Regions from separate parts of the Mesorhizobium sp. M1D.F.Ca.ET.043.01.1.1 genome, predicted to be linked through region 2. Evidence: predicted binding sites of a transcription regulator. Region 2 holds the regulator's gene; each other region holds the start of a gene.
What was found. Region 2 encodes PhoB, which activates phosphate uptake and scavenging genes when phosphate is short. Its sites were predicted from a motif close to TGTCATNNANCTGTCAT; they were not measured.
Positions count from the first base shown of each region.

Region 1 (3,272 bases), 1.6 Mb from region 2:
CTTGGAGGCGACAGCCTCCGAACCCATCGACTGGCAGGCCTCCGCCTGGCAGAGCTTCAGCACATGCCGGCCGGCCGGCTGGGCGCGGAAATCGTGATAGAAGGTGACGACACCGTGCACTTCGGCCCTGGAGAGGTTCAGCCCGTCGGCGATGACCGGAAGGGCTGCCTGCGGCACGTGGCCGAACTCCTCCTGGATGCCGTGGAGGATCGGCAACAGCGGACCTTCGAGGTCCTTCAACTCCTCGATGATCGCCGCCGTGCGCGACGCGATCTCGGTACTTGCAGGCTGCATCGGCATGCAGCGCCCTCCCTGGTCGTGGTGGCCCAATATATGTCACCCCATCATATAGAGCGGTTCCGGGGCAACGACATGCACAGGGCGCAATATCGCTAAGTCCTTACGAAATCAGAGGAAACCCCTGAAATCAATAAAGCCGTTCCGTTGTTTGATAGAAAATTTCTATCAATAACGACCGGTCCGCATTGTCTAGCCTAGCGATGGGCGCGGAAATCGTCTGCCAGCGCCATTGCCTCGTCCAGCAGCGCCTGCACCAGCGGCGTGTGCGGCTCGCGCGGCGCCGCTACCAGCCCGACTGTGTGGCTGGCATCCGGCTCGACGATCGGAATGGCCCGGATCGGCTCGGAAAAGCCGAATGTTTCCGCGAGGTTGAGCGGCATGATCGACGACCATTTGCCGGTCCGGATATGCGAGAACAGCACGATCATCGAGTTGGATTCCAGCGTCGGCCGCACCTGCACCCCGGCTTCCGCCAGATGCTGGTCGATGATGCGCCGGTTCTGCATGTCCGGCGTCAGCAGGCAGAGCGGCAACTGGCTGATCTCGGCCCATGTCACTTTGTCGCGGTCGGAATAGGGGTTACCGACCGCTGTGATCAGCTGGTAGCGCTCGTCATAGAGCGGCACGCTGGTCACCCGCCCCAGCGGCTCGTTGTCGAGATAGGTGATGCCGGCGTCGACGTCGAAATTGCCGAGCAGCGACAGCACCTCGATCGAGGTGCGCGACAGGATCGAGAAGGTGACGCCCGGATGCTTTTCGCGAAACGGCGTCGTCAGCCGCGCCACCATAGCAAGGGCGGTCGGGACGGCGGCGATGCGGATGCGGCCGGCAAGGCCGCGGCGCGCCGCCCGCATCTCCTCGCGCATGGTCCGGGTGTCGCCGACGATGCGGCGCGCCCAAACCAGCACCTGCTTGCCTTCCGGCGTCAGGCCCTGGAAGCGCGAGCCGCGCAGCACCAGCATGACGCCGAGCTGCTCTTCGAGCTGCTTGATGCCGGCCGACAGTGTCGGCTGGGTGACGCCGCACACTTCGGCCGCGCGGCCGAAATGCTCTTCCTTGGCCAAAGCGATGAAGAATTCCAGCTTGTCGATCATATCATCCGATCCACGGTTTGCCCAAGGTCGGGGAAATCGCTTTGCTCCGCAAGACGCATGCACGACAGGATCTCATCCACATTTTTGAGCCGGCTATCTGTTTTCCCGCGCCGCGCGTGGCGTTATGTGAGATAGGCGGAAGCAGGGAGGACGAGATGCTGGGTTGGTTTCGCAGACTGTTGCCGCGCGAGGATCGCTTTTTCGAGCTGTTCGAACGGCATTCGCGCACGGTGGTTGGCGGCGCCGAGGCGCTGGAGCAGCTTCTCCAGGGCAGGGACATCGACCGCTGGTGTCAGAAGATCGTCGATCTGGAAGACGAAGCGGATGGCATCACCGCGGAGGTCCTGCTTGCCGTCAGGCGCTCCTTCATCACGCCCTTCGACCGCGGCGACATCAAGGATCTGATCCAGTCGATGGATGATGCCATCGACACGATGCACAAGGCCGTCAAGACGGTGAAATTGTTCGAGATGAGGGAGTTTGATCCGCTGATGCGGGAAATGGGCGGCGTCATCGTCCAGGCCGCCCGGCTGGTCGCAGAGGCCATCCCGTTGCTCGGCAAGGTCGGCGCGAACGCCGCGCGGCTGAATGCCATCGCGGAAGAGGTCATGCGCGTCGAAGGCCGCGCCGACGATTTGCACGAGCAGGGTCTCAAGGATCTGTTCAAGCGGCACGGCCGCAGCGACCCCATGGCCTATCTGATCGGTTCGGAGATCTATGGCCAACTGGAAAAGGTGGTCGACCGTTTCGAGGACGTCGCCAACGAGATCAGCGGCATCGTCATCGAGAACGTGTAGCGATGGACGTCACGATCGCCTTTCCCTTGCTGGCCGGCCTCGTTGCGGTGGCGCTGTTCTTCGATTTCCTGAACGGCCTACACGATGCCGCCAACTCGATCGCGACCATCGTTTCCACCCGCGTGCTCAGGCCGCATTATGCGGTGTTTTGGGCCGCTTTCTTCAATTTCATCGCCTTCCTGTTCTTCGGCCTGCATGTCGCCGAGACGGTGGGGAAAGGCATCGTCGATGCCGAGATCGTGACACCGGCGGTGATCTTCGCCGCGCTTATCGGCGCCATCGTCTGGAACATCGTCACCTGGATCGCCGGCATTCCGTCGAGCAGCTCGCATGCGCTGATCGGCGGGCTGGTTGGCGCGGGCGTCGCCAAGGCGGGAACGGGCGCCATCGTCTGGTCCGGGCTGGGCAAGACGATCGCGGCCATCGTGCTTTCGCCGGCGACCGGATTCGTGCTGGCGCTTGTCCTCATCCTCGTCGTCTCGTGGCTGTTCGTGCGGCAGACCCCGTTCGCGGTCGACAACAGCTTTCGCATCCTTCAGTTCTTCTCGGCCTCGCTCTATTCGCTGGGGCACGGCGGCAATGACGCGCAGAAGACCATGGGCATCATTGCCGTGCTGCTCTATTCGCAAGGCATGCTCGGCCAGAGCTTCTACGTGCCGCTCTGGGTGGTCATCACCTGCCAGTCGGCGCTGGCGCTGGGCACGTTGTTCGGTGGTTGGCGCATCGTCCACACCATGGGCTCGAAGATCACCCGGCTGAACCCGATGCAGGGTTTCTGCGCCGAGAGCGGCGGTGCGATCACGCTTTTTGCCGCCACTTGGCTCGGCGTTCCGGTGTCGACCACACATACAATCACCGGCGCCATCATCGGTGTGGGCGCCGCCCGCCGTGTCTCGGCCGTGCGCTGGGGCATAGCCGGCAATATCGTCGTGGCATGGGTCATCACCCTGCCGGCAACCGCCGCCATTTCGGCGCTAACCTATTTTGTCACGCGCCTGGCAGCCTGACGCGAAGCGGAGGATGAAAACTACTCACCCGCAAGGCACAATATGTTGCCGTCCGGGTCCTTGAACCATGCGAC
Region 1 is NZ_CP034444.1:2,743,758-2,747,029, reverse strand. It holds gene EJ067_RS13365 (formate dehydrogenase subunit gamma) at 1-300, opposite strand, end outside; gene EJ067_RS13360 (LysR family transcriptional regulator) at 495-1,394, opposite strand; gene EJ067_RS13355 (DUF47 domain-containing protein) at 1,550-2,191, shown strand; gene EJ067_RS13350 (inorganic phosphate transporter) at 2,194-3,198, shown strand; gene EJ067_RS13345 (VOC family protein) at 3,219-3,272, opposite strand, start outside.
Region 1: EJ067_RS13355 (DUF47 domain-containing protein) is a predicted target of PhoB. The motif match lies at 1,445-1,461, and genes of this name have one in related genera.

Region 2 (3,272 bases):
TGAACCGATCTGGCGCGTCGCCGACGGCCTGCATTATCAAGAGGCCGCGCTGACCGGGAGGAGAAAATGTCGGTCGGAATCCGCCACGACGACCTGCGCCGGCGCAACCGCGCCATGGTGCTTTCGGCCGTGCGCCGGGCCGGCCAGCCGTCGCGAACGGAAATCGCCGCAACCACCGGACTCAGCCACTCGACCATTTCGGCGATCAGCGCGGACCTGATCCAGGAAGGCATCCTGGCCGAGAGCAGGCCGAGCGAGACCGCTTCGCTGAAGCGCGGCCGGCCGCAGGTCGGCCTCGCCCTCAATCCCGAGGTGGCGGCGGTGGTGACGGTGGTGCTGTCGCTGAATTTCCTCTCTGTCGCCGTCATCGACTATGCCGGCCAGGTCATCGCCGAGGAGCAGCGTCGCCTCGATACCCTTACCATGCCGCGCGAAGAGCTGATCGGCGAATGCATTGCGATCGTGCGGCGCCGGCTGGAGGATCCGGACCTCGATGTCGGCAGCGTCGCCCGCCTCGCCATGGGCATCCAGGGCATCACCGATTCCCATGCCCGTGCCATGCTGTGGTCGCCGATCACGCCGCTGACCGACATTCCCTTCGCCGACATCCTGGAAAAGGAATTCGGCATCCCGGCGACCATGGAGAACGACTGCAACATGATGGCGGTGGCGCTGCAATGGCGCGACCCCGACCGCTATCGCGACAATTTCATCGCCATCCTGCTCTCGCACGGCATCGGCATGGGGCTGGTGCTGAAGGGCGAGCTGTTCACCGGCACGCACTCCTCGGGCGGCGAGTTCGGCCACATGATCCACCGTCCGGGCGGCGCGCTCTGCCGCTGCGGACGGCGCGGCTGCGTCGAGGCCTATGCCGGCAACTACGCCATCTGGCGCAGCGCCATGAAGATGAGCGAGGATGCAGAGCCGGTCGATGTCGGCGATGCCGACATGCGCGCGCTCGCCGCCAAGGCGCGCGAGAAGGATGGTCCGGAGCGCGAGGCCTATCGCCGGGCGGGCGAGGCCCTGGGCTTCAGCCTCGGCAGCCTGTTCGCGCTGATCGACCCGGCGCCGGTCGCCATGGTCGGCGTCAGCGCCGCCGCCTTCGACCTGATCGAGCCGGCGCTGCGCGAGGCGATCGCCCAGACCGCCGGCGGCCAGCATTCGCAGTCGATCTCCTTCGATACCGAGCCGAACGAATTGCCGCTGATCCGCGAAGGCTGCGCCATGCGCGCGCTGACCTTCGTCGACCAGGAGATCTTCGCGCCGGGCGTTCAGGCAAGAACGGGCAAGCACGTCGCATAAGCCACAAGCTCAAGCGCCGGGATATGCCGAATCGAGAATGGTGGATTCCGAGAACCGGAACGGAGCGTACTTTAGGTACGTGAGTACCGGAAGCGCAGGAAGCCGCCATTCGCAGGCCGGCCTCACCTGAATATCAGCATATCCCTAATCCTCGCGGATCGCGTAACCCGCCCCGCGGATGGTGCGGATGACATCCGGCATGCGGCCGTTGTTGACCGCCTTGCGCAGGCGTCCTACATGCACGTCCACCGTGCGCTCGTCGATATAGATCGTCTCGCCCCAGACATTGTCGAGCAGCTGGCTGCGCGAGAACACCCGGCCGGGATGCCGCATCATGAATTCGAGAAGCCGGAACTCGGTCGGGCCGAGCCTGATCTCGCTCTTCTTGCGGTAGACGCGGTGCGATTCGCGGTCGAGCACGATGTCGCCGACCTTGAGCACGCTGGACAGCACCTCCGGTTTGGCGCGACGCAGCAGCGCCTTGACCCGGGCCATGAATTCCGGCGTCGAGAACGGCTTGACCAGGTAGTCGTCGGCGCCCGTCGAGAGGCCGCGCACGCGATCGCTTTCCTCGCCGCGCGCCGTCAGCATGATGATCGGCAGCCGTTCGGTCTCGGGCCGCATCCTGAGCCGCCGGCAAAGCTCGATGCCGGAAACCGCCGGCACCATCCAGTCGAGCACCAGAAGGTCAGGCACGTTCTCCTGCAGGCGGATCTCGGCCTCGTCGCCGCGGGTCACCACCTCGACCTGATAGCCTTCGGATTCGAGGTTGTAACGGAGCAGCACCCCCAGCGGCTCCTCATCCTCCACCACCATGATGCGTGGCGCGATCATATAGAGCTACCTTCGCTGTCAGGCCGCCGGCGCCGACATCGCCGTCTCGTCCTGTTTCGGACGGTTCGCGGGCAATTGCGTGCCGGTCAGCACATAATAGGCGTTCTCGGCGATATTGGTCACATGGTCGCCGATGCGCTCCAGATTCTTGGCGCAGAACAAAAGATGCGTGCAAGCCGTGATGTTGCGCGGGTCTTCCATCATGTAGGTCAGGAGCTCGCGGAAGACGGAGGTGTATTTGACGTCGATGCGCTCGTCGTCGTTGCGCAGCTTGGCGAGCGCCGTGGCGTCGCCCGCCGTATATTCCTCGATCACGCCCTGGACCTGGATCAGCACCAGCTGCGCCATCGAATCGATGGAGTGCGACAGGTCGCGCGGCGCGGCGCTGACGCCGACCGAGCCGACGCGCTTGGCGATGTTCTTGGCAAGGTCGCCGATGCGCTCGAGGTCGCCGGCCATGCGGATGGCGCCGACCACGCTGCGCAGGTCGTCGGCCATCGGCTGGCGTTTGGCGATCAGCGTGATGGCGCGGTCGTCGAGCTCGCGCTGCCGCGCGTCCATGATGGCATCGTCGGAGACCACGCGCTGCGCCATCGCGTTGTCGGAGTTGAGCAGAGCCTTGGTCGACGCGCCGACCATCGACCCGGCAAGATCGCCCATGTCACGGATAAGCTGGCTGATCTGCCTCAGATCCTCGTCGAAGGAAGCGACCGTATGGGCCATGATGATGTCCTCGTATGAACTCAGCCGAAGCGGCCGGTGATGTAGTCCTGGGTGCGCTTCTCGCGAGGCGAGGTGAAGATCTTCTCGGTCCGGTCGAACTCGACCAGCTCGCCGAGATACATGAACGCCGTCTGCCGCGACACACGCGCCGCCTGCTGCATGTTGTGGGTGACGATCACGATCGTGTAGTCGGCCTGCAGCTCGTCGATCAGCTCCTCGATCTTGGCCGTCGACAGCGGATCGAGCGCCGATGCCGGCTCGTCGAGCAGGATGACCTCCGGCTTCACCGCCACCGTGCGGGCGATGCAGAGCCGCTGCTGCTGGCCACCCGAAAGGCTCTGGCCGCTGGCGTTGAGCTTGTCCTTGACCTCGTTCCACAGCGCCGCCCGCTTCAGCGCCGACTCGACCCGGTT
Region 2 is NZ_CP034444.1:4,388,032-4,391,303, reverse strand. It holds gene EJ067_RS21320 (ROK family transcriptional regulator) at 67-1,302, shown strand; gene phoB (phosphate regulon transcriptional regulator PhoB) at 1,447-2,136, opposite strand; gene phoU (phosphate signaling complex protein PhoU) at 2,155-2,862, opposite strand; gene pstB (phosphate ABC transporter ATP-binding protein PstB) at 2,880-3,272, opposite strand, start outside.

Region 3 (3,272 bases), 410 kb from region 2:
CCGGCTTCACCGGCACGTAGCCAGTGAAATCGCCGCCCTCGACGCCCTCGAAGCAGGCTTTGTCCTTGACCGGCAGGGCGGTGAAGAAATCGGTGAGCTTGGCGGTCATCTCAGCGCCGAGCGCGGTGCGCACGACCAGCGGACCGTTCGGGATCAGGCCCGAGCGCCACACTTCGACGAAGTCGTTCGGGTCGACGGCGCCCTTGGCGACTTCCTTGTGGAAGGTGCCGGAGGTGTAGCCGTTCTTGAAGTCGCCGATGCCGGAGGAATCGTCCACCGCCACGTCGACCTTGCCGTCGCGGACGGCAAGCACGTTGTTCTCATGGCCGCCGTTGAACTGCGTCGAGGCGAAGTAAGTCTCGTTGGAGGCGCCGGTGTCCTTCGGAATCTGGGTCAGCGGGATCAGGTAGCCCGAGGTCGAATCCGGGTCGGCATAGCCGAGCTTCTTGCCCTTGGCCGACTTGATGTCGGTGATGCCGGAGGTCTTCAGCGCCAGGCCGATCGAATAGTAGCCGGTCGAGCCGTCGGTCTGCTTGGTGGTGAGGATCGGGGTGACGGCCTTCGGGTCCTTGAGGTAGACGCTGGCGTAGCCGGACGCGCCGAGCTCGGCGAAGTCGAGCGTGCCACCGAGCAGGCCCTGGATGACGCCGTCATAGTCGGCGGCCGGGAACAGCGACACCTTCTCGAAGCCGAATTCGGCCTTCAGGTGGTCGGCAAGGCACTGGTAGTTGCGCAGGCGGTCGGTTTCGTTCTCGCCGCCGAGGATGCCGACGCGGAACTCCTTGACGTCTGCGGCGTGGGCAGCGCTTGCCGCCATGGCCAGTATCGATACGGCACTGAAAACCATTTTCCTGAACATTTTGACCTCTCTCCTGTTTTGCCGGCTTCGCGCCGGCAGCGTCCGAATTCTTGAATTCAGCCTTTGACGCGGGCGGGCGATCCGGGTTGCTCTTGTCGAAATCCACGATTTGCCCGGAACCGTTTCGGCTCCGGGGTGGACTCAGTAGCCAGGGAAGGCCGGTTCGAGCGGTCCGGCGGATGCGGTGATCTTCGGCTTGATGCTCACGCTGGTCGACGTGATGGCCTCGGAGATCTCGACGCCGTTGGCGTCGGCGCCATAGACCGTGCGCACGGCGTCGCGGTCGAGATCCTCGGGCGCGCCGTCGAACACGACCTTGCCGGCGGCCATGCCGATGATGCGGTTGCAATAGGCGCGGGCGGTGTCCAGCGTGTGCAGGTTGGTGACGACGGTGATGCCTTCGCGCAGATTGATGTCGCGCAGCGAGTCCATCACCACCTTGGCGTTGAGCGGGTCGAGCGAGGCGATCGGCTCGTCGGCCAGCAGCACCTTCGGCTGCTGCATCATGGCGCGCGCGATCGCCACGCGCTGCTGCTGGCCGCCGGACAGCGTGCCGGCCGGCTGCAGCGCGGTGCGGGCGATGTCGAGGCGCTCGAGCGCGGCCACCGCCTCGGCGCATTCGGTGCGCGAGAACATGCCGAGCAGATTGGAAATCGTGGAGCGATGATTGAGGCGGCCAAGCAGGACGTTGGTCAGCACGTCGAGGCGCGGCACAAGGTTGAACTGTTGGAAGATCATGGCGCAGTCGCGCTGCCAGCGGCGCAGCGGCGAGCCTTGCAGGCTGGAAACCTCGGCGCCGTCAAAAAAAATCGACCCCTGGCTGGGATCGATAAGACGGTTGATCATACGCAGCAACGTCGACTTACCGGCGCCGGAGCGGCCGATGATGCCGACCATCTGCCCCTGCGGGATCGAGATGTTGATGTCGCTGACAGCGGTGTTCTTGCCAAATCGTCGGGTTACGCCGCGGATTTCCAGCGTGGCCGATAGTGCTGACATGGCAGGGCTCCGGTACGTCGCGGTTTTGAAGGTCCGTTAACCTTCGCTAGCGCAGCCCGATGAAGCTGGGGTGTCGGATTGATGTCAGTTTTGTTACGTCCCACAGGCCATTCTTGTTTATGCATGTCGTCGTCCCAAAACCGCTGCGCAGTTTTGGGCGAAGTCCATGGGGTCAGCCGAGAACCAGCAATTCCTCGAAATGCTTCATATCCTTGAAGCTGCAGAAGGCCGGCGGGCGCAATTCGATCACCGGAGCCTCGCGGTCGAGGAACGACAGGCAATCGTCGAACAGGTCCTGCCAGGCGGACGCCCGCTCGTCGGCGAGGCGGCGGATCTGGTAGGCAAAAGTGATGTGGAAAACATAGGCGTCGTGATCAGGATGGCGATAGCCGAACGGCACCGACAGCGCATCGCGCCAGGCCTTGAGGACAAGCCGGTCCTCGTCCGTGGCGCCGGCTACCGTCAGGCCGTTCGGCGTGACGCCGATGGTCTTTATCCTGAAAGCGCCGTTGCCTTCGAACCCCTGGAGGCGCTCGAGATAGAGACGCGTCATGTCGTCGATGCTGGTGTCGAGCGGTATGTCGGCCGGCCAGTAGGGAAGGCGGCGGCGGTATTCGATGATGCCCTGGAAGAGCGTCATGTGCAGGCTGGAGATCGGCGTGAAGGCGAGGCGATCGGCGTCGGCCATGGCGCGCAGGCGCTCGCGCACTGCGATGACCGCGGCTTCTGAAGAAGAGCCGCGGACGAGGTGGCTGACCACTGTGTTGCCCTGTTCGAGGAGGAAGTTGCCCGATATGTCGTAGCGGGTGCCGAGATGCACCGGCGCCGCCGGGTTGCTGCCTTCGAAGAAGGCGGCGAGCAAAGGTCCGACTGTTGCGAGCATGGGCGATCTCCCTGCGGAGATGGCCTCGTGACCGACTCGTGTGTCAAGGATGTGAATGGTGAATGGTGAATGGTGAATGGTGAATGGTGAATGGTGAATGGTGAATGGTAATAAGAGGGCTCACTCCGTGCGGCCGACCATTCACCACATTCAGCCGCCGTGCTTCTCCAGGAAGGCCTCAGCCGAGAGTTCGCGAAAATCGTCGAGTGCTGCGCGCAGCCGGGCATGGTCCCAGTCCCACCAGGCGAGCGCCTGGTAGCGCTCGGCGGTGCGGCGGTCGAAGCGCTCGCGGATCGGTTTTGCCGGCACGCCGGCGACGATGGTGTAGGGCGCAACATCCTTGGATACTACTGCGCCCGCGCCGACCGCCGCGCCGTCGCCGACGGTCACGCCCGGCAGGATGGTCGAGCCATGGCCGAGCCAGGTGTCGTGGCCGATGGTAACGCGTTTGGCGCGACGCTGGGCGAAGAACTCGCTCTCATGCTCGGCGTCGTCCCAATAGTCGGAGGCGCGGTAGGTGAAGTGGTGCAG
Region 3 is NZ_CP034444.1:4,800,017-4,803,288, forward strand. It holds gene phnD (phosphonate ABC transporter substrate-binding protein) at 1-859, opposite strand, end outside; gene phnC (phosphonate ABC transporter ATP-binding protein) at 1,001-1,858, opposite strand; gene EJ067_RS23240 (DUF1868 domain-containing protein) at 2,031-2,741, opposite strand; gene EJ067_RS23245 (DapH/DapD/GlmU-related protein) at 2,892-3,272, opposite strand, start outside.
Region 3: phnC (phosphonate ABC transporter ATP-binding protein) is a predicted target of PhoB. The motif match lies at 1,940-1,956, and genes of this name have one in related genera.